4 regions of the Streptomyces sp. NPDC127119 genome follow, and region 4 is predicted to be linked to each of the others. Evidence: riboswitches for the same ligand, from Rfam matches in the RefSeq annotation. Region 4 holds a riboswitch; each other region holds the start of a gene.
The links. A riboswitch is a leader RNA that binds a small molecule or an ion and turns the genes downstream of it on or off. The one in region 4 is predicted to bind cyclic di-AMP.
Positions count from the first base shown of each region.

Region 1: it holds a riboswitch for cyclic di-AMP, as region 4 does, so the genes downstream of both, ACFVH5_RS40405 (peptidoglycan DD-metalloendopeptidase family protein) here and ACFVH5_RS32190 (C40 family peptidase) in region 4, are expected to answer to the same signal.
Region 2: it holds a riboswitch for cyclic di-AMP, as region 4 does, so the genes downstream of both, ACFVH5_RS31410 (C40 family peptidase) here and ACFVH5_RS32190 (C40 family peptidase) in region 4, are expected to answer to the same signal.
Region 3: it holds a riboswitch for cyclic di-AMP, as region 4 does, so the genes downstream of both, ACFVH5_RS00085 (M23 family metallopeptidase) here and ACFVH5_RS32190 (C40 family peptidase) in region 4, are expected to answer to the same signal.

Region 1 is NZ_JBHXTO010000188.1:771-7,907, forward strand. Features, by position in the region: gene ACFVH5_RS40385 (helix-turn-helix domain-containing protein) at 1-13, shown strand, start outside; gene ACFVH5_RS40390 (DUF6126 family protein) at 10-135, shown strand; gene ACFVH5_RS40395 (tyrosine-protein phosphatase) at 157-954, opposite strand; gene ACFVH5_RS40400 (alpha-galactosidase) at 1,123-3,246, shown strand; cyclic di-AMP (ydaO/yuaA leader) riboswitch at 3,531-3,704, shown strand; gene ACFVH5_RS40405 (peptidoglycan DD-metalloendopeptidase family protein) at 3,709-4,650, shown strand; gene ACFVH5_RS40410 (TetR/AcrR family transcriptional regulator) at 4,815-5,393, opposite strand; gene ACFVH5_RS40415 (MFS transporter) at 5,560-7,062, shown strand.
Region 2 is NZ_JBHXTO010000099.1:1,831-8,967, forward strand. Features, by position in the region: gene ACFVH5_RS31380 (adenosylmethionine--8-amino-7-oxononanoate transaminase) at 1-390, opposite strand, end outside; gene bioB (biotin synthase BioB) at 383-1,609, opposite strand; gene ACFVH5_RS31390 (8-amino-7-oxononanoate synthase) at 1,853-3,034, shown strand; gene ACFVH5_RS31395 (DUF397 domain-containing protein) at 3,015-3,251, opposite strand; gene ACFVH5_RS31400 (helix-turn-helix domain-containing protein) at 3,261-4,130, opposite strand; gene ACFVH5_RS31405 (ATP-binding protein) at 4,391-4,834, shown strand; gene ACFVH5_RS31410 (C40 family peptidase) at 5,121-5,594, opposite strand; cyclic di-AMP (ydaO/yuaA leader) riboswitch at 5,598-5,784, opposite strand; gene ACFVH5_RS31415 (hypothetical protein) at 6,131-6,439, opposite strand; gene ACFVH5_RS31420 (ATP-dependent Clp protease proteolytic subunit) at 6,447-7,124, opposite strand.
Region 3 is NZ_JBHXTO010000001.1:15,796-22,932, forward strand. Features, by position in the region: gene ACFVH5_RS00070 (DNA topoisomerase (ATP-hydrolyzing) subunit A) at 1-22, opposite strand, end outside; gene ACFVH5_RS00075 (M16 family metallopeptidase) at 594-1,958, shown strand; gene ACFVH5_RS00080 (M16 family metallopeptidase) at 1,955-3,343, shown strand; cyclic di-AMP (ydaO/yuaA leader) riboswitch at 3,592-3,747, shown strand; gene ACFVH5_RS00085 (M23 family metallopeptidase) at 3,760-4,533, shown strand; gene ACFVH5_RS00090 (GntR family transcriptional regulator) at 4,794-5,486, shown strand; gene ACFVH5_RS00095 (HPr family phosphocarrier protein) at 5,805-6,086, opposite strand; gene ACFVH5_RS00100 (GNAT family N-acetyltransferase) at 6,259-7,137, shown strand, end outside.
Region 4 is NZ_JBHXTO010000104.1:24,242-31,378, forward strand. Features, by position in the region: gene dgoD (galactonate dehydratase) at 1-580, shown strand, start outside; gene ACFVH5_RS32170 (hypothetical protein) at 583-1,443, shown strand; gene ACFVH5_RS32175 (bifunctional 4-hydroxy-2-oxoglutarate aldolase/2-dehydro-3-deoxy-phosphogluconate aldolase) at 1,479-2,111, shown strand; gene ACFVH5_RS32180 (SMP-30/gluconolactonase/LRE family protein) at 2,108-3,097, shown strand; gene ACFVH5_RS32185 (sugar kinase) at 3,094-4,095, shown strand; cyclic di-AMP (ydaO/yuaA leader) riboswitch at 4,263-4,434, shown strand; gene ACFVH5_RS32190 (C40 family peptidase) at 4,491-6,050, shown strand; gene ACFVH5_RS32195 (GNAT family N-acetyltransferase) at 6,059-6,616, opposite strand; gene ACFVH5_RS32200 (glutathione S-transferase family protein) at 6,716-7,137, opposite strand, start outside.

The sequences.
Region 1 (7,137 bases), on a different contig from region 4:
AGAATCCTCATGAAGGACATCGAGGAGAAGTTCCCGCGCGCGCTGTGGGTGCGGCTCATCATCTATGTGGCGGTCGGGCACGTCTTCGCCGCCTTCATCTACCTGCTGTTCACGCTGGGGGCCGAGAACCAGTAGCGGACCGGGGCGGCGGCCCGGTCAGTCGAGGAACCGCTGCCGCAGCCGCTCCCGTATCTCGGGGGTCACGTCGAGCGCCTGCTGCAGGTACGCGTCGACCCCGCCCCAGGTCTCCTCGATCGTGTCGAACGCCGCCGCCAGGTACTCGGCGCGTGCGTCGAAGAGCGGGCCGAGCAGCTCCATCACCTCGGGGGTGTACGCGGAGGAGGCGGAGCTGCTGCGGTGCACCTTGTAGCGGCGGTGCGCCGCGTTCGACTCCAGGTAGTCCGTCACGATCGCCTCGCGCTCGACGCCCACCGCGAGGAGCGTCACGGCGACGGAGAGACCGGCCCGGTCCTTGCCCGCCGCGCAGTGCATCAGGGCCGGGACGCTGTCCTCCGCCAGTGAGTGCAGCACCTGCCGGTGCTCGGCCGTGCGGTGCTTGATGATCGTGCGGTAGGACGCGATCATGCGGTTCGCCGCCCGGCCGTCCGAGAGCAGCCCGCGCAGCTCGTCCAGGTTCCCGTCGCGGACCATCTTCCAGAACTCGGCGCCGTCGGCGGGGTCCGTCAGCGGGAGGTTCACGTTCCGCACGCCGGGCAGCTCGACGTCGGCGCCCTCCAGCTTCTGGTCCGCCGCGTTGCGGAAGTCGAAGATCGTGTGCAGGCCCAGCGAGGCGAGGAACGCGGCGTCTGAGGGCGTCGCGTGCGCGAGGTGGCCGCTGCGGAACAGCCGCCCGTACGCCACCCGCCGACCGTCCGCCGTCGGCAGGCCGCCCACATCGCGGAAGTTGCGTACGCCGGTCAGCTCGGGCTCGGTCGACGGGACCTGCTGCGTCACGGGGGCTCCTCCCCTCGGCCACCGACGCGGCTCGTCGGCGAGGTGCGTATCCGACGATACGACATCGGTTCGTGGGCCAATGAGTTGTCCACAGGCGTTGCCCGAAGGGCAGGTCGGCCCTGATGATGTTGGGGCTTGAGCGTGCCTGTTCGAATATGTGAGGGCTTGATGGTAGAGATCGGCGCAGACGGCCGTACGTGGCTTCTTTCGGGGCCCACGAGCAGTTACGGCCTGCGGCTCGGTGACGAGGACGAGCTGCTTCATCTGCACTGGGGCCCGAGGATCGCGCTCCCCGACGCCGAGGCGCTCGCCGCGGGCCCGGGTCCCGAGTACTGGGCGTTCGAGGCGACCCTCGACGGCCACGAGGAGTACCCGGTCGAGGGCGGCCCCCGCTTCGTACGGCCCGCGCTGTCGGTGCGCACGCCGGACCGGCGCGGCACCGAATGGCGCTTCGAGGGGTACGCGATCGTCGAGGGGGAGACCGCCGACGGAGAGGCGGCCGAGGGGGCCGGCGGTGACGAGCTGCGGCTGCGGTTCTCCGACTCCGGGCTCGGCATCACCCTGCACTACCGGATGCGGGCAGGCACCGACGTCGTCGAGCGCTGGGTGACCCTCGCCAACGAAGGGCCCGCCCTGGAGGTGCTGCGCGCCGACTCCGCGACCTGGACGCTCCCGCAGCGCGACGGGTGGCGGCTGTCCCAGCTGCACGGACGGTGGGCGGCCGAGTCCCGGCTCGTGCGCTCCGAGCTGACGTACGGCGAGAAGATCATCGGCAGTCGGCGCGGGCACACCGGGCACCAGCACCTGCCCTGGGTGGCCCTGGACGCGGACGGCACGGCCACCGAGGAGCTGGGCGAGGTCTACGGCTGCGCGCTCGCCTGGTCGGGCACCTGGCGGATCGCGGTGGCCCAACTGCCCGACGCGCGCGTGCAGATCACCGGCGGGGCCGGGTACGACGACTCGGGCCTGCTGCGGCTGGAGCCGGGGGAGACCTTCGTCACTCCCGTCTTCGCGGGGCTGTGGAGCGACGGCGGCTTCGGCGGGGCGAGCCGCGCCTGGCACGCGTACCAGCGCGCGTACGTGATCCCGGACGCGGAGCAGGACCGGCCCGTGCTCTACAACTCCTGGGAGGCCACGGAGTTCGACATCTCCGAGGAGCAGCAGCGGGCGCTCGCCCGCCGGGCCGCCGGGGCGGGCGTCGAGCTGTTCGTGGTCGACGACGGCTGGTTCGGGGCGCGCACCAGCGACCGGGCCGGCCTCGGCGACTGGACGGTCAACCGGGACCGCTTCCCGGGCGGACTGAAGCCGCTGAGCGACTACGTGCACGGGCTCGGGATGCAGTTCGGCATCTGGGTCGAGCCCGAGATGGTCAATCCGGACAGCGAGCTGTACCGCGCGCACCCGGACTGGGTGCAGTTCCAGCCGGGACGAAAGCGGACGGAACTGCGCAATCAGCTCGTGCTCAACCTCGCCCGCGAGGACGTCCAGGAGTACCTGTGGGAACAGCTCGACGCGCTGCTCTCCAGTGCCCCGATCGACTACGTGAAGTGGGACTTCAACCGCGCCTTCACCGACGCGGGCTGGCCCGGCGAGGCCTACCCGCAACGGCTGTGGGTGGACCATGTGCACGCCCTGTACAAGCTGTTGGACCGGCTGCGGACCGCCCACCCGGGTGTCGCCTTCGAGTCCTGCTCGGGCGGCGGCGGCCGGATCGACCTCGGGATCATGGCCCGTACGGACCAGGTGTGGACCTCCGACAACACGGACCCGCTCGACCGGCTCGCCATCCAGCACGGCTTCAGCCAGGTGCATCCCGCGCGGGCCATGGCCGCCTGGGTCACCGACAGCCCGAACACACAGCTCAACGGACGTGTCAGCTCGTTGCGCTTCCGCTTCGTGAGCGCGATGGCCGGGGTGCTCGGCGTCGGCGGCGACCTCACCCGCTGGACCGAGGAGGAGCTGGCCGAGGCGCGGACCTGGGTGGAGCTCTACAAGGAGATCAGGCCCGTCGTGCAGGGCGGCGAGCTCCATCGGCTGCGGGCGCCGCAGGGCGGACTGAGCGCCGTCCAGTATGTCCGTGACGGCGAGGTCGTCGTCCTCGCCTGGCTCCAAGCCCAGCACTACGGTGAGCCGGCCCTGCCGGTGCGGCTGCGGGGCCTCGACCCGTCGGCATCGTACGAATGCCTCGAAACGGGTGAAGTCCACCGAGGCGCGGTGCTGTTGCACCACGGGTTGCGGACGGGGCTGCGGGGAGACCTCGATGCGTCAGTTATCCGGCTGCGTCGCATCTGACTGTTGTGTCCGTAATGGAGCCTTCGTTCCAACTCGCGCCGGAGTGAAGGCTCCTGGGGCGGTCCTTGGTGAGCAGCGTCATATCCGTGACGTTCCGCTGTCGCCATGCTCACGTAAGTCCGCTTTGTTTGCAGGGCTTTAACAAGCGGTGGATAGACCGCATTCACACAGGGTGACCGGTATTTCGGTCGAGGATCAAGAAAACGGGGCACACAGGAAACCCCCAAGCTTGTTTGCGCCTCTTCATGTCGCTTACGTTCACCTCCAATCCGGACGGACGCCCAATCCTGCCGCCGCCCGGAATCCGCACTCACCCGTACGTGGCAGGAGCGGGGGACCCACAGGTAAGACGCCTGTTCCGGTCTCCGGAACGGCTTGGGGTTAAGTCGTGCGAAAGCACGGCCGGGCATCTCCAGCTCGCACCCGACAGCTCACCTCGCAGGCGCCGGAGAGGAATTCGTCATGCCCGCGAAGGGTAAGCACCGCCGTCCCAAGTCCCAGCGTTTCTCGCGTTCCATGGCCGTGGCCGGAACCGGGGGCGCGGCTCTCGCCCTCCCGCTGCTCGGCGCCGCCGGAGCGCACGCCGCGACTCCGCAGACCGCCGCCGATTCCGTGGCGAGCGCCGCGAACGTCTCGAACATCGCGAGCAAGTCCGCCGCCGCCGCTCCGACCGCCGAGAAGCAGGCCGAGGCGAAGAAGGCCGAAGCGAAGAAGGTCGCGACCAGGACGTACGCCGTGCGTTCGGGCGACTCCCTGTCGAAGATCGCCGACACGCAGGACGTCAGCGGTGGCTGGAAGAAGCTGTACTCGGACAACCGCACGTCCATCGGCGGCGACCCGTCCCTCATCCACCCGGGCCTGAAGCTCGCCCTCGGCGGCAAGGCGGCGGCGTCCAGCTCCGACTCCACCGCCTCCAAGTCGTCCGACAAGGCCGCCGAGAAGCCCGCGGCCAAGAAGACGACCACGGCGTCCAAGGCGGCGGACACCTCGACGGCCACCGGCTTCACGCTGCCGGTCACGGGGGCGTCCATCGGCACCTCGTACAAGATGTCCGGCAGCATGTGGTCCAGCGGCTACCACACCGGTGTCGACTTCGTGGTGCCCACCGGTACCGCGCTCAAGTCCGTCGGCGTGGGCACGGTCGTCTCCGCCGGATGGGGCGGCGCGTACGGCAACCAGGTCGTCATCCAGCTCGCCGACGGCCACTACGCCCAGTACGCCCACCTGTCCTCCCTCTCCGTCTCGGCCGGTCAGACCGTGACCGGCGGACAGCAGGTCGGCCTCTCGGGTGCCACGGGCAACGTCACCGGCCCGCACCTGCACTTCGAGATCCGCACCACCCCGGACTACGGCTCGGACGTGGACCCGCTGGCGTACCTGCGCGCCAAGGGCGTCTCCGTCTGACGCCCTCCGGCGCTGTCTGACGCGGACTGACGCCCACGGGCGTCGACCGACGTCGGCCGATGTGAATCTCCGAAGGCCGGACCCTGTGATCCCCGGGGTCCGGCCTTCGGCATGTCCCGGGCCGGACGGCTGCTCAACGGCTGACAGGGGCGGGCGGGGGCGTGTCAGGCCCCCGCATGGTTCAGGGCGCGCACGAACTGCTCCGTGAGCTGCTCGGTGTCGAGGCCGTCCGCGCCGCGTCCGGTCAGGATGTGGAAGAAGGGCGGGCCGATCAGGAGCGCGGTCGCCTGTTCGAGTGAGAGCGCGGTGCCGCTCGGCTTCCGGACCGCCTCCACGACCTCGGCGGCGCTCTCCCCGAGGATGTCGTGGGACGCGAGCAGCGCCGCGACCTCCGCGTCGTGCTGGGCCTCGCCCATGAGGGCACGGTAGGCCGCGCCCGCGTCGGAGCGGGCCAGGAAGCCGACGAGGGCGTCGAGATAGGCCTTGAGGTCCTTGCGGGGATCGCCGCTGCGGGGCACGGACAGTTCCTGCCGGGCGTCGATGGCGCTGGCCTCGTAGAGAACCTCCGCCTTGTTCGACCACCAGCGGTACACGGTCTGCCGGCCCACGCCCGCCCGCTCGGCGATGCCCTTCATGGTCAGGGCCGCGTACCCCACCTCCACCAGGAGGTCGTCGACGGCGTGCAGCACGGCGGCCCGTGCGCTCTCACTGCGGGGCCGACCGCGGCCACTTCCATCCACCATGCCGCAAGTCTATACGAGTCACGGTGTCTCGTATGTGTTATCTTTACGGTGCACGGTGACTCGGAAGTGAGTGCCCGGGCCTGCCTCGACCTGTCCCGGGACGGGCCTGTCGGGCGGTGTCCGGCCGTGCTTCGTGTTCCGTGATCCACGACAGGAATCGAGAGCCATGACGTCCACACTGGAAGGCACCCTGCGCCCGGCGCGGCGGTCCGGGACCGTGCTCGCCTGCGTGAGTGTGTGCACCGCCCTGGTGGTCGGATTCGTCGCCGCGATCAACCTGGCGGTGCCGCAACTGGCCGCGAGTTCACTGCGACCGACGTCGTCGAACCTGCTGTGGATCGTCGACGCCTACGTGGTGGTCTTCGCCTGTCTGGTCATCCCCGCCGGTGCGGCCGGCGACAAGTTCGGCCGCAAGGGCGTCCTCATGGCGGGGCTCGGCACGGTCGCGTTCGGCGCCGTCGTGTCGGCCGTGGCGCCGAACGTGCCGATCATGCTGACAGGGCGTGCCGTCACGGGCCTCGGCGCCGCCTGCGTCCTGCCGAACTGTGTCGGCATCCTCCTGCACGCCACCGCCCCCGAGCGGCGCCCCCACGCGCTGGCCGTGTGGGCGGCGGCCTCCGGCGTCGGCGGCGTCGTCGGCAACGTCGGAGGCGGGGCGGTGCTGAGTACGAGCTCCTGGCGCACGCTGTTCCTGTCGGTCGCCCTCATAGCGGTCTGCTGCCTGGCGTGGACGGCCCGGACCGCACCGCGCAGCGCCCGCTCCGAACGCACCCTCGACGTGCCCGGCACGCTGCTGTTCGTGGCGGCCGTCGTGGCACTGCTGGCCGCAATCATCGAGGGGCCGGAACAGGGCTGGGGCAGCACGGTCGTGCTCACCGCCTTCGCCTGCAGCGTGCTGCTGGGTCTGTGCTGGGTACGGGTCGAACTGCGCGTCCCCCACCCCATGCTCGACCCGCGCCTGTTCCGCAGCCCGGCACTCGGCGGCGCCGCCCTCGGTATGACCCTCACGTTCTTCGGGAACTTCGGGCTCTTCTACGTCAACGCCTCACTCCTTCAGTACGGACGCGGCTTCTCCGTGCTGCAGGCAGGGCTCGGGATCATCCCGCTGACCGTCCCGCTCCTGCTGGGCACCCGTTACGTACCCGGGCTGATCCGCCGTATCGGCAACCCCGCGACACTCGCCGCGGCCTTCGCGCTCACCGGCACCGGTCTGCTCGGCCTCTCGTACGCCTCGACCATGGCCTATCCCGTGTACGCGGCCGGTCTGTTCGTCATCGGCCTCGGCATCATGCTGGCCGCGCCCTGTCTGACCGCACAGATCGCCTCGGCCCTGCCCGTGGAGCGGGCGGGCATCGCCGGCGGGCTGCAGTCCGCGACCCGTGAACTGGGCAGCGCTCTGGGGGTGGCCGTCGTCGGCACCGTCCTCACCGCCGGATTCACGCACCACCTGCCCGCCGGCCTGAGCCGGCACACGCCGGTTCCGCGCACGGTGCAGGAAGCGCTCACGCTGAGCCCGGCCGACCACACCGCCGTCACGGAGGCGTTCATCCACGGCGCCGACACCGCGCTGCGCGTCGCGGCCCTCGTCGTGCTCCTCGCCGGAGCCCTCGTCGTCGCCGGCAGCCGCCGCGCCCACCGGGCCGCCCCGGCGCCGCCCGTCCCGCGGTAACGGCGGGACACCACGGACCACCTGACACGGCGTCGGAACCGTGCTCAGGCAAGGCCCACCCGCACTCACACCCGA
Region 2 (7,137 bases), on a different contig from region 4:
GGAGTCGGCCAGGAAGACGTGTTCGAGTCCTTCCGGTGACATGTCGACAAGGCGCTTCGCCAGTCGCACGGCGGGCTCGTGCGTGAGCCCGCCGAACATCACATGGCTCATCCGGCCGAGCTGGTCGCGTGCCGCCTCGTTGAGGGCCGGGTGGTTGTAGCCGTGGATCGCGGACCACCAGGACGACATGCCGTCGATCAGCTCGTCACCGTCACCGCTACCGTCACCGGCCAGGCGCAGCCGCACCCCGCTCGCCGACTCCACGACGAGCGGTTCCTGCCGGCCCGGCATCGGCCCGTACGGATGCCACACGTGCCGCCGGTCGAGTTCGAGCAGCTCACGGACCCGATCGGCGGCCACGGCGGTGTCGGGCGGGGGCAGATCAGGCATTGGGCGCGAGATCCGTTCCGGCGCCCCGACGGCGTACCGAGACCAGGTCCGTACGCGCCTCGGAGCCCCGCGCGGCCTCCTGGACCAGCTCCTTGGGAGCCTCCTCCTGAGCGGTCGGGCCGCAGGGGCCGCAACCGCCGCCCCCGTGCGAGCCGCATCCGGCGCCCGCGTCGGCGTCCGTGTCCGTGTGCGAGCCGCATCCGGCGTGCGCGGTGACCCGGTGCTCCGGGAGCGTCACCTCGCCCGTGCCCTCCACCTCGAAACCGGCGTCCGCGATCATGTCCAGGTCCGCCTGGCCCGCCTGGCCCTCACTGGTGAGGTAGTCGCCGAGGAAGATCGAGTTGGCGAGGTGCAGGGCGAGGGGCTGCATCGTGCGGAGATGGACCTCGCGGCCGCCCGCGATCCGCACCTCGACGTCCGGGCAGACGAACCGGACCATCGCGAGGATGCGCAGACACCGCTGCGGGGTGAGGTTCCACTCCTTGGCGAGCGGGGTGCCCTCGAAGGGGATCAGGAAGTTGACCGGGACCGAGTCCGGGTCGAGGGCGCGCAGCGCGTAGACGACGTCGACGAGGTCCTCGTCGCTCTCGCCCATGCCCGCGATCAGACCGGAGCAGGCGGACAGACCCGCCGCGTGCGCCTTCTGGACCGTGGCCACCCGGTCGGCGTACGTGTGGGTGGTGGTGATGTCCCCGTACGTCCCCTCGGACGTGTTCAGGTTGTGGTTGTAGGCGTCCGCCCCCGCGTCGCGCAGCCGCTCGGCCTGGCCGTCCGAGAGGAGCCCGAGGCACGCGCACACCTCGACGCCCTCGTTCTGGTCCTTGATGGCCTTGATGGTGTCCGAGACCCGGTCGACGTCACGGTCGGTGGGACCGCGTCCGCTCGCCACGAGACACACCCGCTTGGCGCCGCCCGCCAGCCCGGCCGCCGCGGCCTCGGAGGCCTGGTCGGGCTTCAGCCAGGTGTACTTCAGGATCTCGGCCTTCGAGCCGAGCCGCTGCGAGCAGTAGGAGCAGTCCTCGGGGCACAGACCCGATTTGAGGTTGACGAGGTAGTTCAGCTTCACCCGTCGGCCGAACCACTGGCGGCGTACCTTGCCGGCCGCGGCCACCACATCGAGGAGTTCGTCGTCGGAGGTGGCCAGCACGGCCAGTGCCTCGTCGCGGGTCGGCAGCTCGCGCCGAAGCCCCTTGTCCAGCAGCGTGTTCAGCAGGTCCATGAGATCCGATCCTGGCCTATCCGACCGCGCCGGGCCAAGGAGGAACCAGACAACAGAGAGCGGTCGACGTGTGGGCATTGCCACACCATGGGTGGCTGGCCGTCCGGCTAGGGTCTGTGCGTTGCCTACAAAAGGCGGCTGTGCGTGGTCTGCACAAGGCAGTGGGGACGGCCGGGCGGAAAGTCGTGTGTCGGGGCCCCATGGGACACCCGCATCCACCCCTACCTCATGGCCGGAGGACACATGGCCCGATCGCCGTTCGAGTGGATCGACGAGCAGGCGCGGGCGCGCTCCCGGGCCGGACTCGTCCGTACCCTGCGTCCGCGTCCCGCCGACTCCGCGCTCCTCGACCTCGCCGGGAACGACTACCTGGGCCTGGCCCGGCACCCCGAGGTCACGGAGGGCGCCGCGCGGGCCGCCCGGACGTGGGGCGGCGGCGCCACCGGCTCCCGGCTCGTCAGCGGTTCCACGGAGCTGCACGCGGAACTCGAACACGAACTCGCCGAGTTCTGCGGCTTCGAGTCCGCTCTCGTCTTCTCCTCCGGCTACGCGGCCAACCTCGCCGCCGTCACCGCGCTGGCACCGCACGGCTCGCTCATCGTCTCCGACGCGGGCAACCACGCCTCGCTGATCGACGGCTGCCGGCTCGCGCGCGGCACCACGCAGGTCGTCGCCCACGCCGATCCGGAGGCCGTCCGCAAGGCGCTGGACACGCGGACCGGGCCCGCGATCGCCGTCTCCGACACGGTCTTCTCGGTGGACGGCGACGCGGCCCCGCTGACGGCACTGGCCGCGGCCTGCCGGGACGCGGGGGAAGCAGGGGAAGCGGGGGAAGCGGGGGAGTCCGGCAGGTCGGGCGCGGCGCTGGTGCTGGACGACGCGCACGGTCTCGGTGTCATCGGCGACGGCGGGCGGGGCGCCGCGTGGGCGGCGGGACTCGCGGGCGCGCCCGACGTCGTCACCACCGTCACCCTGTCGAAGTCGCTCGGCAGCCAGGGCGGCGCCGTCCTCGGACCGGCCCACGTCATCGACCATCTGGTGAACGCGGCCCGCACCTTCATCTTCGACACGGGCCTGGCCCCCGCGGCGGCGGGCGCGGCCCTGGCGGCCCTGCGTCTGCTGCGCGGGGAACCGGAACGGGCCGCACGCGCGCGTGCCGTGGCCACCGCCCTCTACGAACGCCTGACGGCCGGGGGTCTCGAAGCCGTACGGCCCGACGCCGCGGTCGTCTCCGTGCGCGCGTCCTCCCCGGAGCAGGCGCTGCGCTGGGCCGCGGAGTGCCGTGCGGCGGGTCTGGCCGTCGGCTGCTTCCGTCCCCCGTCGGTGCCGGACGGCATCTCACGGCTGCGCCTCACGGCCCGCGCGGATCTCACCGACCGGCAGGTCGACCGGGCCGTCGGCGTGATCATCGAAGCGCGCCGATAAAGCCTTCCCAGGCCGCGGGCGCGAAGAGGAGGGCGGGCCCCGACGCGTTCTTGGAGTCGCGCACCGCGAGCAGTCCGGCCCACGGGCCGGAGTCCGGCCGGGCGGTCTCGACGCAGTTGTTCATTCCCGTGCTGCGGCTGCTGCGCCGCCACCGCACACCGTGCAGATGGGCGCTGGGGTGGGTGCTGGAAGGTACGTACCGAGGCGTGGCGGGCATGGTGCCTCCTTATGCGCCGTCAGCTACACCGGCGATGAGATCCAACGTGTCCTCGGGCGAAAGGGCCTGGCCCTGAAGGGAGGTGAAGGCCTCCTCGTAGGACTGGAGGTCCTCTCTCTGTTCGAGATAAAGGCTACTCGTCAAGTGGTCGAGAACAACCACATCCAGATCAGATCTGTTCGTAAACGAAAAAATAACAAAGGGTCCTGTGACTCCGATGTGAGCCCCAACTCCGAAGGGCAGCACCTGAATGCGCACGTGAGGGAGGTGCGCGGCCTCGCGCAACCGGTCCAACTGCCGTGCCATGACCTCCGGTCCACCGACGGTCCGCCGCAACACCGACTCGTCCAGAACGGCACTCAGTCGGAGCGGTTTGTTCGAACGCAGCACCTCCTGGCGCGCGAGGCGCACCTTCACCAGCATCTCGACCAGAGCGTCGATCTTGCCGTCGGGCACCCCGTCCAGGGCGGCGCGTGTCACCGCGCGGGCGTACTCCGGTGTCTGCAGGAGGCCCGGCACCACGGAGTTCTCCAGCGTGCGCATCGCGTCCGCCTGCGCCTCAAGGCTGATGAAATCGCTGTACGTCGACGGCAGAAGGCCCCGGTAGGCGTGCCACCAGTGGTGCCGGCCGTCGCCGTCCGCGCCCGCCAGCACGACGAGCAACTCGTGCAGCTCCGGGTCGCGGACGTCGTACGCGTCCAGGAGTCGCCGCACGTCGGCGGGCTTGACCCCGCTGCGGCCGGTCTCGATCCGGCTCACCTTCGACTGGTGCCAGCCCACGAGGCGCGCAGCCTCGCCGCTCGTGAGGCCCGCGCGGGCGCGCAGGGCCCGCAGTTCGGCGCCGAGCTTACGTCGGCGCACCGCGGGGCCGTACTGCATGGCCGTCTCCTTCCGACCGTCGCGCAAGCGCTACAGCGCCCGGCGTCACGCCGACGGTAGAGGACAAACCACCTGCCCGCCCAAATACGGTCGACGGTCGCAGAGTTCACCGCTTCGAGCGACAGATATATGCATATCTTGGTGGATCGGCACCACGAACGCCGAGGTAGTGGCACTCTGGCGCAAGCACCAGTCCGGGACCGTCTCGAAGTCATCCGCTTCGGTCGGACCCCGGTCCCGTGGGAAAGGGACGACGTCGCATGGCAGACCACCAGGAAGCATCCGTCACTCTGCCGAGCGATCCCGCCTCGGTCTCCGTCGCCCGTACGTATGTCACCGACGTGCTGGCCGAATGGGGACTGCCGTCCGACTCGGAGACCGCAGACACGGTTCGGCTCATCGTCTCCGAACTTGCCACGAACGCGGTACAGCACACCTTCGGACTGTCACCCACCTTCACGGTGGACGTCGAACTCGACCGTGACGAACAACTGCGCATCGGTGTGACCGACAGCCACCCGCGCTTCCCGAAACGGCTGCCCGCCGCCGTTCAGCAGGACAACGGCCGGGGCATGGTGATCATCCGCTGGCTGACGGCGGAATCCGGTGGCAAGCTCTCGGTCCGAGCCACCAGCGAGGGCGGCAAGACCGTATCGATCATGCTCCCCTGGACGGCCCCGGCACAGCCGGTCCGGGCCGAGTAGGGCCCGCCCCGAAGAGGCGCGGGGAACCGCGCGCCAGGCCACGACGAGCCGGCGGACAACCCACAACACACAACGCACCGGACGTCCGGCGGTGAACGAGTAACCAGTCAGCGCCCGAATTCACGCGTGAGGGCCCGGGTCCCTCACGGGCGTCGAGCGGGTCTCCCACGGGTGTGATGCCCGGAATCCTCACGGGCGGCGGGCCGGGCCCCTCGCGGGCCGTCGGGCCGGGTCCCTCACGGGGTGGCCGTGGCGATCCGAGCGCCACGGCCACCCCGTGGGCGGATCACCTGACCCGGCCGTACCAGACGCTCTTGGTCCAGATCTTCTGGAGCTTCACCACGTCCCCGGTCTTCGGGGAGTGCCAGATCCGTCCCTTCCCGGCGTAGATGCCCACGTGGTAGACGTTCCGGCCCGAGTGGAAGAAGACCAGGTCCCCCTGCTTGCGGTTCGAGGAGGAGACGTGGTTCGTCTTGTTGTACTGGGCCGCAGCCGTGCGGGGCAGCTTCTTGCCCGCCTTCTTGAACGAGTACAGCGTGAGGCCGGAGCAGTCGAAGCGCTTGGGCCCCGTGGCCCCGTACTTGTACGGGGAACCCTTCTTGGAGGCCGCCACCTTGAGTGCCTTCGTCGCGGGGGTGGCCGCTTCCGCGTCGGACGCGAAGCCAGGGGCCACTATGCCGCCGCCTACGGCGGCGATGGTGAGAACCGATGCGGTACCGGCCCTGCTGAACAGCGACGGGACACGATTGAGCGCAGTCATGCGCAACCCTTCGTCAGCCGCCTGTGAAGGATGACCTGTCGGATTCGGGCTGGCGAAGTTGCCCGGCCGCAGCTGCGGCTTCACCCCAAGGGCCACTCGGATCTCTCCGGCGGCCCGTCATGCTCGGGTCCTCCACTCCTGCCGATGCACTTCTGTCGACCGGTCATCCGGGCAGCGGCAGGACTCGGCGTCCGCCCGGACCGCCCCGCCGCTTCTGGCGGGGGCTTGTCGTCGCAGGGATCTTGACGCACTGATGTCCCAAAAGCCGAGCGGAATCGGCGATTTGTGGGCTTACTCACCACTCACCCGTTCGGGTGGACAGCCCTTTCTACGGGTGGGCGTCGAGGGCCTCAAGGACCCCCGCACCAGCACCGGAATGGTTGATTCCGCCTCGGACGTACGTACGTTGCGCAACTCCCGGGGGCTTGTGGGAGCAGCCTCGACTACGCCAACCGGGGGTACGCCTTCTGGTCCGTTTCAACTCCAGTGCGGACGCCTCGTCAAGTGCCTGCGTGAGGCCGGACCGGTGGTGTACGTCAGGTGCCGGAGCCGGGCGGCAGGGCGACCCGGCCCGCCCTGCGCTCACCGTCGAGGACGCGCAGGGCCCGCGCCAGGGTTGCGGCGTGCAACTCGTTCTCGCCCCGCTGGTGCATCAGGGTCAGGGCGTCGCGCAGCGCGGTCGCCCTGCCGACCAGGGCCTGGGCCGCGCGCAGTCCGCGGTACGTGTCGCCGGAGTGCGCCGGGTTGATCCGGCCGAGCAGGTCGACCACCTCCAGATAGCGGTCGATCAGTTCGGCCTCGGCCCGCGTCAGGGCCGGCAGCGGGGGCAACTCGGGCGGAAGCATCGGCGGATCACCCCACGCCGGGTGTGTCGGACGTGCCTGATGCGTCGTCGGACGCGCCGAGGGCCGCCTTGCGGCTGGGGACGATCCGGTCGACCAGCCCGTACTCCAGGGCCTGGCGGGCGTCGAGGATCTTGTCCCGCTCGATGTCCGCGCCGATCCGCTCCCGGCGCTGCCCCGTGTGCCGGGCGAGCATGTCCTCCATCCGGGCGCGGGTGCGCAGCAGTTCGTCCGCCTGGATCGCCAGGTCGGACGCCTGGCCCCGGAGCGGCTCCGACAGGTGCGGCTGATGGAGCAGGATGCGGGCGCCCGGCAGCGCGTACCGCTTGCCCGGTGTGCCCGCGGCCAGCAGTACCGCGGCGGCCGACGCGGCCTGCCCGAGGCAGATGGTCTCCACCTCGCAGCTGACGAATCGCATCGTGTCGTAGACGGCCGCCATCGCGCTGAAGGAGCCGCCGGGGGAGTTGATGTAGAGCGAGATGTCCCGGTCGGGTGCCTGGTACTCCAGGTGCATGAACTGCGCCATCACGTCGTTCGCGGACGTGTCGTCGATCGGCGTCCCGAGAAACACGATCCGCTCTTCGAGGAGCTTGGAGTACGGGTCCATGGTCCGCGTCCCCGAGCTGGTGCGCTCGGTGAACTCGGGCAGGACGTGGCGGGCGGACGGTCGGCTTGCTGGGCGGGTCACGGCACGCGCCTCC
Region 3 (7,137 bases), on a different contig from region 4:
TCTTCGTGCTGCGGCGGGCCATCGCTGCTGCGACTCCTTCACAGTCTTTGCCGGGGCATGAACGGGTTCTGACGCGGTCCATTGTGGACCGCAGTACTGACAACGCGGACCACGACCCGTCCGTACGGGCCTGTCGGGCCGGGTGCGCGATCGCCCCAACAGGCCTGGCAGGCCCCGATCGAGGCGGCCCCGGAGGCTCCACGAGCGCGACCCGCGGGTGCCCGCGGAGGTTTGAGGACGCTACCGCGTTCCGTTTCCACGGGGGTGGTGGAGGGGGCTTGTCGGGTGTGGGGCGTCCTGGTCGGTCGCACAGTTCCCCGCGTCCCCGGAGGGGTGCTTTTTTGGGGAGCGCCCCTGGAGGAGTGCCCCTGCGGGGCGGCTCCCCGGAGGGGTGCCGGGCGGCGGGCCTGTCGGCTGCGGGTCCGCTGCGGCTGGTCGCGCAGTTCCCCGCGCCCCCTGGCAGGGCGCGTGCTCGCGTGCTCGCTCTCGGCGTACTCGATGCGGGAACTTCGCCAGCCGTCCGCGCGCTTGCATACAGTGGCACGACTAGCAGGAATCAGCAGTTTTCCGCGATCGAAGGGACGTACATGCCCATGGGTCACACGGCCACAGCCGAGGCCGGTTCCGGCGGCCTGACAGCGACCGAGCACCGCCTGGCCAACGGCCTGCGTGTGGTGCTCTCCGAGGACCACCTGACCCCGGTCGCGGCGGTGTGCCTCTGGTACGACGTCGGCTCGCGTCACGAGGTCGCCGGCCGCACCGGGCTCGCCCACCTCTTCGAGCACCTGATGTTCCAGGGTTCGGGCCAGGTGAAGGGCAACGGCCACTTCGAACTGGTCCAGGGAGCGGGCGGTTCGCTCAACGGCACGACGAGCTTCGAGCGCACCAACTATTTCGAGACCATGCCGACGCACCAGCTGGAGCTCGCTCTCTGGCTGGAGGCCGACCGCATGGGCTCGCTGCTCGCCGCGCTCGACGACGAGTCGATGGAGAACCAGCGGGACGTCGTCAAGAACGAGCGCAGGCAGCGCTACGACAACGTCCCCTACGGCACCGCCTTCGAGAAGCTGACCGCCCTCGCGTACCCGGAGGGCCACCCCTACCACCACACGCCGATCGGCTCGATGGCCGACCTGGACGCGGCCACCCTTGAGGACGCGCGGGCGTTCTTCCGCACCTACTACGCGCCCAACAACGCCGTGCTGTCGATCGTCGGGGACATCGACCCGGAGCAGACGCTCGCCTGGGTCGAGAAGTACTTCGGTTCCATCGCCGGGCACGACGGCAAGCCCGCCCCGCGCGACGGCTCGCTCCCGGAGACCATGGGCGGGCAGCTGCGCGAGGTCGTCGAGGAGGAGGTCCCGGCGCGCGCGCTGATGGCCGCCTACCGGCTCCCGGAGGACGGCACGCGCGCGTCGGACGCCGCCGACCTGGCCCTGACCGTGCTCGGCGGCGGCGAGTCGTCCCGGCTCTACAACCGGCTCGTACGCCGCGACCGCACCGCCGTCGCGGCCGGGTTCGGCCTGCTGCGCCTCGCCGGAGCGCCCTCCCTGGGGTGGCTCGACGTGAAGACGTCCGGCGACGTCGAGGTCCCGGTCATCGAGACCGCCGTCGACGAGGAGCTCGCCCGGTTCGCCGAGGAGGGCCCCACCGCCGAGGAGATGGAGCGCGCTCAGGCCCAGTTGGAGCGCGAGTGGCTGGACCGTCTCGGCACGGTCGCGGGCCGCGCCGACGAACTGTGCCGGTACGCGGTCCTGTTCGGCGACCCCCAGCTCGCCCTGACCGCCGTGCAGCGCGTTCTCGACATCACCGCGGAGGAGGTCCAGGAGGTCGCCAAGGCCCGCCTGCGCCCCGACAACCGCGCGGTGCTGGTCTACGAGCCGGTCGCCCCCGAGGAGACCGACGCGGCCGAAGAGACCGGCGCCGCCGACAACACCGACGAGGAGGCGGCCAAGTGACCGAGCTCGCCACGATGGAGTTCCACCCGCAGCCCCAGGCCGGCGAGGCCAGGCCCTGGGCCTTCCCGGCGCCCGAGCGCGGCACCCTGGGCAACGGCCTGACGCTGCTGCGCTGCCACCGCCCCGGCCAGCAGGTCGTCGCCGTGGAGGTCCTTCTGGACGCTCCGCTCGAAGCCGAGCCCAAGGGCCTCGACGGCATCGCCACGATCATGGCGCGAGCCTTCTCGGAGGGCACCGACAAGCACTCCGCCGAGGAGTTCGCCGCCGAGCTGGAGCGCTGCGGCGCCACCCTGGACGCCCACGCCGACCACCCCGGCGTACGGCTCAGCCTCGAAGTGCCCGTCTCCCGGCTGCCCAAGGCGCTCGGCCTGCTCGCCGACGCCCTCAGGGCACCCGCGTTCGAGGACGGCGAGATCGAGCGGCTGGTGCGCAACCGGCTCGACGAGATCCCGCACGAGAGTGCCAACCCGGCCCGGCGGGCCGCCAAGGAGCTGTCCCGGCAGCTCTTCCCGGCGGACTCCCGGATGTCGCGCCCGCGCCAGGGCACCGAGGAGACGGTCACCGCGATCGACTCGGCGGCCGTACGCGCCTTCTACGAGAAGCACGTACGCCCCGCCACGGCCACCGCGGTCGTCGTCGGCGACCTCACGGACGTCGACCTCGACGCGCTGCTCGGGGACACCCTCGGCACCTGGACCGGCTCGCAGGCCCAGGCGCGTCCCGTGCCCTCGGTGACCGCCGACGACACCGGCCGCGTGATCATCGTGGACCGGCCCGGAGCCGTCCAGACGCAGCTGCTCATCGGCCGCGTCGGCGCGGACCGCCACGACCGTGTGTGGCCCGCCCAGGTGCTCGGCACGTACTGCCTCGGTGGCACCCTCACCTCCCGCCTGGACCGCGTCCTGCGCGAGGAGAAGGGATACACCTACGGTGTGCGGGCGTTCGGCCAGGTGCTGCGCTCCGCTCCGGACGGGACGGGCATCTCGATGCTCGCCATCAGCGGCTCCGTGGACACCCCGAACACCGGTCCGGCGCTCGACGACCTGTGGAAGGTGCTGCGCACCCTCGCCGCCGAGGGTCTGACGGACGCCGAGCGCGACGTCGCCGTGCAGAACCTGGTGGGTGTGGCGCCCCTGAAGTACGAGACCGCGGGCGCCGTCGCGGGCACGCTCGCCGACCAGGTCGAGCAGCACCTGCCGGACGACTTCCAGGCGACGCTGTACAAGCAGCTCGCCGCGACCGGCACCGTGGAGGCCACCGCTGCCGCCGTCAACGCGTTCCCGGTGGACCGTCTGGTGACCGTCCTCGTCGGGGACGCCGCGCAGATCGAGGAGCCCGTCAGGGCCCTCGGCGTCGGCGAAGTCAGCGTCGTGACGGCCGAGTAGGGATCTGAGGCCGGGCAGGGCCCGCGATCGGGCGGGACACTGTTCACGGCCGGGGCCCGGGTGACTGGACGAGTCACCCGGGCCCTTTTCTGTCCTTCTTCGTCCATGGTTTGTCCGTATTGCAGGGAAGTTGCCTGTCTGCCCTGTGGCATGCGCTACAAAAATGGTGATCCGTTTGTCTATTGAAAGAGGCGCCGCTTAGCGTCGGTCCGGCTGTTCGTCAGGCACTGCGCCGCGTCCGCGGCACCGGACAGTCATCGCCGAGTCCCCGTACGGCGCGAGCCAGGGGAGCCGGGGACCCAGGTCCCTGGGGTGAATCGGACGCCCTTCCCGAAGGGGGTCCGTAGGAGACCTTCCTGCTCCGAACCCGTCAGCTAACCCGGTAGGCGAGAAGGAAGGAAAGGACCAGCCACTTCATGGCGTTCACCCGCGCCACGGGGAAGCACCGTCTTCCCAGCCGCATGACGCGCACCACCCGCAGGACCGTCGGCGTCGCCGCCCTGGCCACCACCGGTGTCGTGGGCACGCTGGCCGCCCCGGCGTTCGCCGCCGAGAGCGAGATCGAGCAGACGGGCCCCCTCAAGGCCGTCACCATGGGCGACTCGGTCGCCCACGAGATCGACGCGCAGGCCGTCGCCCAGCGCCAGGCCGCCGACCAGGCCGCCGCCCGCGAGAAGGCCGAGGCCGCCGCGAAGAAGCGTGCGGAGGAGGCCAGGGAGAAGGCCGAGAAGGAGCGCGAGGCCAAGGCCCGTGCGGCCCGCGAGGCCGAGCGCAAGCGCCTCAACGCCTACACCGCGCCGATCACCGGCTCGTACGTCTCCACGTCCTACCAGGCCGGCGGCGGCATCTGGTCCTCCGGCAGCCACACCGGCATCGACTTCCACGCCGCCAGCGGCACAGCCGTGCACGCGGTGGGCTCCGGCACCGTCGTGGAGGCCGGCTGGGGCGGCTCGTACGGCAACCAGATCGTCATCAAGATGGTCGACGGCACGTACACCCAGTACGGGCACCTCTCGTCCATCGGTGTCTCGGTCGGCCAGACGGTCACTCCGGGGCAGCAGATAGCCCTCTCCGGGGCGACGGGCAACGTCACGGGGGCGCACCTGCACTTCGAGGCGCGGACCACCGCCGAGTACGGCTCCGACATGGACCCGATCGCGTACCTCCGCGGGCACGGCGTGAACGTCTGACCGCACGGCACCCGCCGCCGCGGCTCCGCGCGGCACCGCACCTCCGTCGCAGGCCCCGGCTCACCGAGCCGGGGCCTGCGTGCGTTCGGACGGCTTCCGGTCGCTTTCGTACCGGACGACCGCCTGTTCAGAAGCCCGGTGTGTCCAAAAAATATCCATGGATTCCCGGCTGCCTTCGGAATTTCCCGTTCTCTGCAATAGAGTCACCGAACAAGCGTCAATCGACCGCGTTTCGCGGGGATTAAGGCGGAGGTCCGGTCATGCGTATTCCCGCGCGCTCGGTATGCACGGCGATCCGGGACGACATCGTCGCGGGTGTCTACGAGCGCGGCAGCCGGCTCACCGAAGAACTGCTCGCGCGCCGCTACGGCGTCTCGCGGGTCCCCGTGCGCGAGGCGCTGCGCACCCTGGAGGCGGAGGGCTTCGTGGTCACCCGCCGGCACGCGGGCGCGTGCGTCGCGGAACCCACGGAGCAGGAGGCCGCCGACCTCCTGGAGATGCGCGTGCTGCTGGAGCCGCTGGGCGCCGCCCGTGCCGCCCAGCGGCGCACCGAGGCCCATCTCAAGGTGCTGCGCGGCCTGGTCAGGCTCGGCCAGGAGCGGGCCAGGCGGGGCAACAGCGAGGATCTGCGCTCGCTCGGCGGCTGGTTCCACGAGACGCTCGCGCAGTCCTCGGGCAGCCCGGCGCTGACCTCGACGCTCGGCCAGCTGCGGCACAAGATCGCCTGGATGTACTCGGTCGAGGCGCCCGCGCACCCCGCCGAGTCCTGGACCGAGCACGGGGCCATCGTGGACGCCGTGGCCCGCGGTGACAGCGACCGGGCCAGGGCGATCACGGCGCTGCACACGGAGCGGGCGATGTCCGCGCACCGGCTGCGTTTTCCCGGCGGGGACCGCGCCGAGCGTGTGAGGACTTCGCAACATCCCGTAAACACAGCGGGCCTGCGGCATTAACAGAAGCACCGTATACAAAGAGAGATATTCGGCGGGGCCCTATTTCCGGTGCCCTTTTCTTCCGCGTGCCCTGAATTGCGGAGCACGTCATTTCCGTGTGCGCGGAAGCGGGTGGAGGCGGGCGGAAATCAATACGCCGCAGGCAGGAAAAGAACGGCCCCCGGCCCTGCACGCTCCCGGACGCGCGAACGGCGGAGCCGCGTCGCCCGGGGTGTGGGTGACGCGGCTCCGCCGTACGGGATCCGGGGCGACCGATGGGGTCCGACGGAATCCGGGGAGACCCCAAGAGGTCCCAAGAGGTCCGAGAGGCCCTGAGGGTCAGACGGTCTCGGGGAGTTCGTCGAGGCCCTCGGCGACCAGCTTCGCGAGGCGGTCGAGCGCGGCGTCCGCACCCTCGGCGTCGGAGGCCAGGACGATCTCCTCGCCGCCCTGGGCGCCCAGGCCGAGGACCGCGAGCATGGACGCGGCGTTGACGGGGTTGCCGTCGGCCTTGGCGATCGTCACGGGGACGCCGGTGGCCGTGGCCGCCCGGACGAAGATGGAGGCGGGACGGGCGTGCAGGCCCTCGGCCCAGCCGACGTTGACGCGGCGCTCAGCCATGTGATGCTGCCCTTCAGGTGTCAAGGTTGTCTAGACCAGTGTTCCATACGGTGAACAGTGGGGCGTGCCGTGCGCGGGTGCGGGCCCGGACCGGCCCGGGCCCCAAGACTGCCCCGGGTCCCCGCCGGGCGCGAACCCGCCGTTGTCGGACCCGAGTCGTACTCTGGGCCCCATGCAGACCCCGACGGACCGGCACGAGTACCCCGCTCACTGGGAGGCCGACGTCGTGCTGCGCGACGGCGGCACCGCGCGCGTCCGGCCCATCGCGGCCGACGACGCGGACCGCCTCGTCAGCTTCTACGAGCAGGTGTCCGCCGAGTCGAAGTACTACCGCTTCTTCGCGCCGTACCCGCGTCTGTCCGCCAAGGACGTCCACCGTTTCACCCACCACGACTTCGTGGACCGGGTGGGACTCGCGGCGACCGTCGGCGGCGAATTCATCGCCACCGTACGGTACGACCGCATCGCCGCGGACGGCCGGCCCGCCTCCGCCCCCGCGGACGAGGCGGAGGTCGCCTTCCTCGTCCAGGACGCCCACCAGGGCCGCGGCGTGGCCTCCGCCCTGCTCGAACATGTCGCGGCCGTCGCCCGTGAGCGCGGCATCCGCCGCTTCGCCGCCGAGGTGCTGCCCGCCAACAGCAAGATGATCAAGGTCTTCACGGACGCCGGATACCAGCAGAAGCGCAGCTTCGAGGACGGCGTCGTACGCCTGGAGTTCGACCTGGAGCCCACCGACCGTTCGCTCGCCGTGCAGCGCGCGCGGGAGCAGCGGGCGGAGGCGCGTTCCGTGGCCCGGCTCCTGGCACCCGGTTCGGTCGCGGTCGTCGGAGCGGGCCGCACACCCGGGGGAGTGGGCCGCAGCATCCTGGACAACCTGCGCGACGCGGGCTTCACCGGGCGTCTGTACGCGGTGAACGGCGCACTTCAGGAGAAGGAGCTCGCCGGAGTCCCGGCCCACCGCTCCGTGCGCGACATCGGCGAGCCCGTCGACCTCGCGGTGATCGCCGTCCCGGCCGAGCGGGTCCCCGAAGCGGTCGCGGAGTGCGGCGAG
Region 4 (7,137 bases):
GGCGGCGGGCGCACGCCGTGTCCTGTCCGAACTGGGGCCCCTGCACCCGCTGTTCGTCGAGGAGCCCGTCGTGCCCGAGCACGGCCACCTGCTGGCCGGCCTCGTCGCGGCGAGCCCGATCCCGCTCGCCACCGGTGAACGCCTCTACGGGCGCGCCGACTTCCTGCCCGTGCTCACCGCGGGCATCGCGGTCGCCCAGCCTGACCTGTCCCACGCCGGGGGCATCTCGGAGGTGCACCGCATCGCCTCGCTCGCCGAGACCCACGGCGCGCAGCTCGCCCCGCACTGCCCCCTCGGCCCGATCGCCCTGGCGGCCAGCCTCCAGATCGCCTTCGCCACCCCCAACTTCTTGATCCAGGAGCAGAGTCGGGGCATCCACTACAACAAGGACGCCGACCTGCTGTCGTACCTGGTGGACCCCGAGCCGTTCCGCTTCGTCGACGGGCACGCCTCGCGCGGCGACGCCCCCGGTCTGGGCATCACGATCGACGAGGCCGCCGTACGGTCGGCCGACCGGTCGGGACACGCCTGGCGCAACCCGGTGTGGCGGCACGCCGACGGCTCCTTCGCGGAGTGGTGAGCATGCCCCTTGAGGTGGTCACCGACCCCGCCCACGGAGGCCGTTGGACCTCCCTGCGCACGACCGCCGGCCGGGAGTGGCTGTGGCACCGCGAGGCCCCCGAGCGGGCGGGGGCCGCGCCCGGCGACGCTTTCGTGGACGCGGGCGGCCTGGAGGAGTGCGTCCCCACGGTCCGGGGCGGACCGGACCACGGGGACGCGTGGACACGGCCCTGGACACCGGTCCCAACACCGGATCCGGACCATGTCCCGGGTCCGGAGCGGGGGGACGACGACCGGTACGTCGTCCGCTGCGACCGGTTCACGCTCAGTCGCACGATCCGCGGCACCCCCGACGGAGCGGAAGCCGACTACGTGCTGACGGCCGACGCGGGCTTTCGCTTCGTGTGGGCCGCTCATGCCCTGCTCGATCTGTCCGACCGGGCGAGCGTGCGCATCGGCGACGGGGCGCGGACCCGGCTCTTCCCCGAGGCGGCCCCGCTGCTGGCGCGGCCGTGGCCCAAGGGCGCCCCGTGGGTGGAGGGGGACTGGCCCGCCCCCTGCGGACTGCGTCTGGACCGGTTCGGCCCGGACGACGGCACCGCGGTCGGCGCCGTCGTGGACGCCCCCGGCTGCTGTGTCCACGACGGCCGGGACCGGCTGTCCCTGGCCCTGGAGGCCGACGGGCAGCCCACGTCCGTCGCCCTCTGGCGCAACCTGGGCGGCTTCCCCGCCGGGCGCCCCTACCGCAGCACGGGCGTCGAGCCCATGCTCGGCCGTGTTTTCGACCTCGCCGACGTGGGTCCCGGCGACGCGGCCCGGGTACCCGTGTCCGGCGAGGTGCGGTGGCGGCTGACGCTCACCACGCACTGCCGCTGCACCTGAACCGACCCGTACCACAAGGAGTCTGCATGGACCTGCTGGATCTTCGAGCGGCCCTCACCGCCCACCGCTTGGTCGCGATCGTGCGCGGCGACGACCCGGAGGCGGCGGTACGCACCGTGCTGGCCCTGGCCGAAGAGGGGATCGAGCTGATCGAGGTGTCCCTCAGCGGCAAGGACGCCCTGTCGGTCATCGAGCGGGCCCGCAAGGAACTCGGCCCCGACCGCCCCCTCGGCGCCGGTACGGTCCTGACCGCCGACGACGCCCGCGCCGCCCGGCAGGCCGGTGCGGACTTCGCCGTCACCCCCGCGCTCGGGGACGGCGTCACCGCGGCACGCGAACTGGGGCTGCCGGTCCTGGCCGGGGTGATGACCCCGACCGAGATCCTGGCCGCGCGGACCCTCGGCGTCGCCGCCCTGAAGATCTTCCCCGCCGCCCAGGCCGGTGGCCCCGCCTACCTCAAGGCGCTGCGCGGCCCGTTCCCGCACGAGCTGTTCGTGCCGGTGGGCGGGGTCGACGGGGCCGCCGCCCGCGCCTATCTGGCGGCCGGGGCGACCGCCGTCGGCGTGGGCTCACCGCTGATCGGGGACGCGGCCGACGGCGGCAGCCTGACCGCGCTGCGGGACCGCGCGCGGGCGTTCCTCGCGGTGGCGAACGAGGGCATGTCGTGACCTGCCCCGAAGCCGAAGCCGAAGCCGAAGCCGAAGCCGAAGCCGAAGCCGAAGCCGAAGCAGCGGCAGAGACGAGGGCAGGGGCAGAGGCAGCCGTCCTCGGCCCCGACCGTCTCGAACTCGGCGAAGGCGTCCGCTGGACGGACGACCACGGCATCGTGCTCGTGGACATCCTCGCGGGCCGCCTGCTCACCGCCACCCCGGACCGTCCCGCCGAGCCCTTCCGGCAACTCGCCCACCTGCCCTTCCCCCTGGGCGCGGTGGCCCCCGTGGCCGACGCCCCCGGCATCTGGATCGCCGCCGCGGGAACCGGCATCTGTCTGCTCGCCCCGGACGCCCCGCCGCACTGGCTGGCACGGCCCGAGGCGGACGCCGCACGGCCCATGCGCATGAACGACGGGACCGCCGACCCCGCCGGCCGCTTCTGGGCGGGCAGCATGTCCTACGAGGCCGACGACGGAGCCGGCTCCCTCTACCGCGTCGACCACGACGGCACGGTGGTCCGCGTCCTCGACGGCATCACCGTGCCGAACGGGCCCGCCTTCACGGCCGACGGCCGCACCATGTACCTGGCCGACAGCGCCCGTGGAGTCGTCCGGCGTTACCCCGTCGACCCCGCCACCGGCGCCCTCGGCGCCTCGGAGGCGTACGTCACCGTCGACGACGGCAGCCCCGACGGCATGGTGGTGGACACCGAGGGCGCGGTGTGGATCGCGGTGTGGGGCACCGGCACCGTACGCCGGTATCTGCGGGACGGCCGCCTCGACCGCACCCTGCGGCTGCCCGCACGGCAGCCCGCCGGAGTGTGCCTGCGGGAGGACCTTCTGTACGTCACCAGCGCCCGCGTGGGCCTCGCCGCGCCCGGCCCGTACGACGGCGCCGTGTTCACGGCCCGGGTCGGCGTACCCGGGAGACCGGCGGACGCGTACCGGAGCCACGCCCCAGGCCTCCGTGGCCTCAACTCGCCCCGGAAGGAAGCGGTATGAGCAGTACGTCCGTGTCCCGCGCCGACTGGCGGCCCCGTGAAGGGCCGGTGGTCTGCGTCGGGGAGACCATGGCCGCGTTCGCCCCCGCCCCGGCCGAGTCCCTGGAGAGCGCCGAGGACCTGCGGGTGTCGGTGGCCGGGGCCGAGTCGAACGTGGCGATGTATCTGGCCGACCTGGGCATCCCCGTCGCGTGGCTCTCGGCGTTGGGCGACGACGCGTTGGGACGGCGGGTGCGCGCCGCGGTCGGCGCGGCCGGCGTCGACGTCGGGGGAGTCCGGCACGACCCGGAGCGGCCCACGGGCCTGCTCGTGAAGGAGCCGGCCGCCACCCGTACCCGCGTCCACTACTACCGCGGGGGCTCGGCGGCCTCGGCCCTGGGCCCCGAGGTGCTGAAGGACGACCGGCTGCGGTCCGCCTCCCTCGTCCACCTCACCGGGATCACCCCGGCCCTGTCCCCGTCCTGCCGGAGCCTGGTCGAGGAGGCCCTGGCCACCCCGCCGGACGAACGCTCGTACTCCATCAGCTTCGACGTCAACCACCGCCGGGCGCTGTGGCCGCCCGGCACGGCCGCCGCCGTACTGCGCGAGCTGGCCGACCGCGCCGACCTCACCTTCGTCGGCCTCGACGAGGCACAGGACCTCTGGGACGCCGACCTCGAACCGGACGGCGTACGGCGGCTGTTGCCGCATCCGCGCCTCCTCGTCGTCAAGGACGGCGGCCGATCGGCCACGGTCTTCAGCGACGAAGGCTCCTGGACCGTGCCCGCTCTGCGCACGGACGTGGTGGAGCCCGTCGGCGCGGGGGACGCCTTCGCCGCCGGGTTCCTGAGCGGTCTGCTGCGGGGCGCCGGCATGGAGCGCGCGCTGCGGCTCGGACACATCACGGCCGGTTCGGCACTGCAAGTGACCGGCGATCACGGCCCGTTGCCGGACAACACCCGGATCGAGGAACTTCTTGGCCTCTCCACGCCCGACTGGTCCCGGGTGAACCGCGAGTGACGGACCGGTCGCGGTGAGGTGGTCAACGGTCCAAGGTCACCGTCGGGTACGACGAAGGTCACAATTACATATCGGACACTTCGCACTTCAATCTTCACGCGAGACACACAAGTTGGCTAAGTTGACGGCTGGGCCGTACGACTCCCTCCGGTGAACCTCGCCGGGTCGCGCGGTCTCCGCCGAATCCGACCGGCCTTCGTGGCGGCCGGAGCCGGAGGTCCAGTCGACTTCAGGGTGAATCGGCCCAACTGTCCCCCGGGCAGAGGCCGTAGGGCATGCCTTTCGGAACAGTCCGCCCGAACCCGACAGTCGGCCCGGCAGGCGGTGCACGGAAGGAGTCGTCTCCCATCGCGCCGGAACGAACGCAGCGCCCCGGAGGCACCGGCCTCCCCGGCATGTCCCGCTCCGCCCTCGTGAAGGCGGCCCCCTCTTCCGTGGACCAGTTCGCCTCCGCAGGCATTCCCGCGCAGCGGGGTGATGAACCCAGCCGCGAGGAAGTACAGCAGCGGATCACCAATCTCTACGACCGTGTCGAGAACGCCACGGGCAACATCAACGTGACCCGTGCGATGAGCACCACGACCCGCGACGCCCGACCGGCGTCAGGGGACAGGGGCGGCCGGGGCGGAGCGGGCGATGCCGCCGCCCCGCTGCCGGACGTCGCGAAGAAGTGGTTCGACGTGGGCCGCTCGCAGCTGGGCCCGGTCTTCCCGGCGGTACTGCCGCCCGACAGGATGCCGGACCGCGGTTCTGCCGGATCGCGGCCCGCCGACACGGGCGGCCGTCCGGGCGGCGGTGGCCGTGAGGGGCGCGGCGGACGTGAGGGTTCCGACAAGCCCGTCCTGGAGCTGACCGCCGGCCCGAGCGCCGGCCCCGGCGCCGGAGGCGGAGCCGGGCCCGTCGCGGAACTGACCGCGCGGCCCGTCGCCGAACTGACCGCGGGACCCGCCGCCGCGCTGCCGGCCCTTCCGGCCCAGCGTCAGGCGGCCGACCGGGCCATGCCCGGGACGTCCGGCGGACCGTCGCAGGCGACACTGCGGACTTCGAAGCAGCGGAACCAGCGCAAGCTCGGACAGGCCCGCGACCTGCTGGCCGGACACGCGGCCCGGCGCGGTCCCGCGCCCGTCGCGGAACTGCAGCCGTTCCAGGCGATCGAGGGCGCCTGGGGACCTGCCGCCCAGGCACAGAACTACCGCGCGGCAGCGCCCGCCGTGGACGCGTGGCAGCAGCCGTCCCTCGGCACGGACATGCGCGCGGGCACGGACATGTACGCCGGTACGGCCATGTACCCCGGCATACCCGGTACGGGAGCGGGTCCCGCCGCCGACCGGAGCATCGGCAACGGCGTGTACCCCGGGGTCGACCAGTACGCCGGTGCCCCCTACGCCGGTGGCCGGCAGAGCGACACGAGCATGTACGTCGACGCGAGCACCCCCATCGCCACGGGAGTCGCCCTCGACATGCAGGCCGCGGCGAACCCCGGATACGGCATGCCCGCTCCCGCCCCTGCCCCCGCTCCCGCCCCGGCTCCTGCGCCCGCCTACACAACGCCCCCCTACGGCACGCCCGTTTATGCCGCGCCCGACCCCGGGTACGGCGGACAGGGCGCCAGGGCCGTCGACTTCGCACGCGCCCAGATCGGCAAGCCGTGCGTATGGGGCTCGATGGGACCGGGCTCGTACGACTGCTCCAGTCTCACGCAGGCCGCCTGGAAGGTCGCCGGAGTCGCGCTCCCGCGTTCCGCCCAGGACCAGGCGACCGCCGGCACGATGGTCCCCGTGTCGGACATCCGGCCCGGTGACCTCGTGCTCTTCAGCGTCCAGGTCGGTCACGTCGGCATCGCCACGGGCAACGGCATGATGATCCACGCACCGAGCCCGGGCGTCGCCATCCGCGAGGAGTCGATCTACTGGGCCGGCGAGGCGGCGATCCACAGCGTGATCCGCCCCGCCTGAACCAGGGCTCAGCGTGACGGTGGCGTCCTCGCCGGCTCCGTGAGCGCCTTGGTGAAGCAGACACTGAACGGATTGCGGTCGTACGGGGCGTACGGCCGCACCTCCTGCCAGCCCTCCCGCGCGTAGAGCGCCCGCGCCTCCGGCTGGAGCGCGCCCGTCTGCAGCCACAGCCGGTCGACGCCGAGGGCCAGCGCGGTCGACTCCACCGCCGCGAGGGCCGCTCGCGCCAGCCCCCGGCCGCGGTGGTCGGCGTGCACGAACACCCGCTTCACCTCGTGCCGGTCGGGCAGCCTGCGCAGCGAGGCGGTGGCCACCGGCACACCGTCGGCGTAGGCGACCCAGGTGACGACGATCTCCTCGGCCGCGGGCCGCGGCGCACGTACGCGCCGGTGCTCGACCGGTGCGTAGCGCGGGGCCAGTTCGGCGGACATCTGCTCCCGCAGCCGGGCCGGGGCCGGGGCGTCCCACTCCTCGGACACCCAGCGGACCGCCGGCCCCCGCCGGACGGCCCGGGTCCCCACCCCGGCCTCTTTGCCGGGTTCCTCCCCGACTTCTCCCTTGATCATGCGCACATGCTCACACCGGCGGGGGAGGTGTGTCGTGGGCCCGGGCCCGCTGTTCGCAGAACGGAAACACCCTGTTCGCAACGGCGGCCGGGCGGCCGTCTAGCGACCCGTGCGTCCGCCGCCGAGGAAGGCCGGGTGCCGGCCGAGCCGCCGGACGTACCCGTCCAGGTGGAGGTACGCGGACAGGGCGCCGCCGGCCGTGTCGAGATGGGTGAGTGCCACCCAGAGATCCACGTCCGCGGCCGTGATCGCCTCCCCCAACACATAAGGGCTGGACGCCAGTTGATGATCGAGCAGGGCCAGTGTCGCCGCCCGCGCGTGGGGCGGCGAAGCCGGTGTGACGTCCCGGGTGAGGAGTTCGCGCACGGCGTCGATCTCCGCGGCGAGGGCCGGCGGACGCAGCGCGGGCAGGCCGGGCCCTTCGTCGTCCCGGAGATCGGCGAGGTCGGCGAGGTCGCGCAGGATGTCGGGCGTGTGGTTGCTGACGACGCGTCCGCTCCACCGGTCGCACAGCGCGGGCG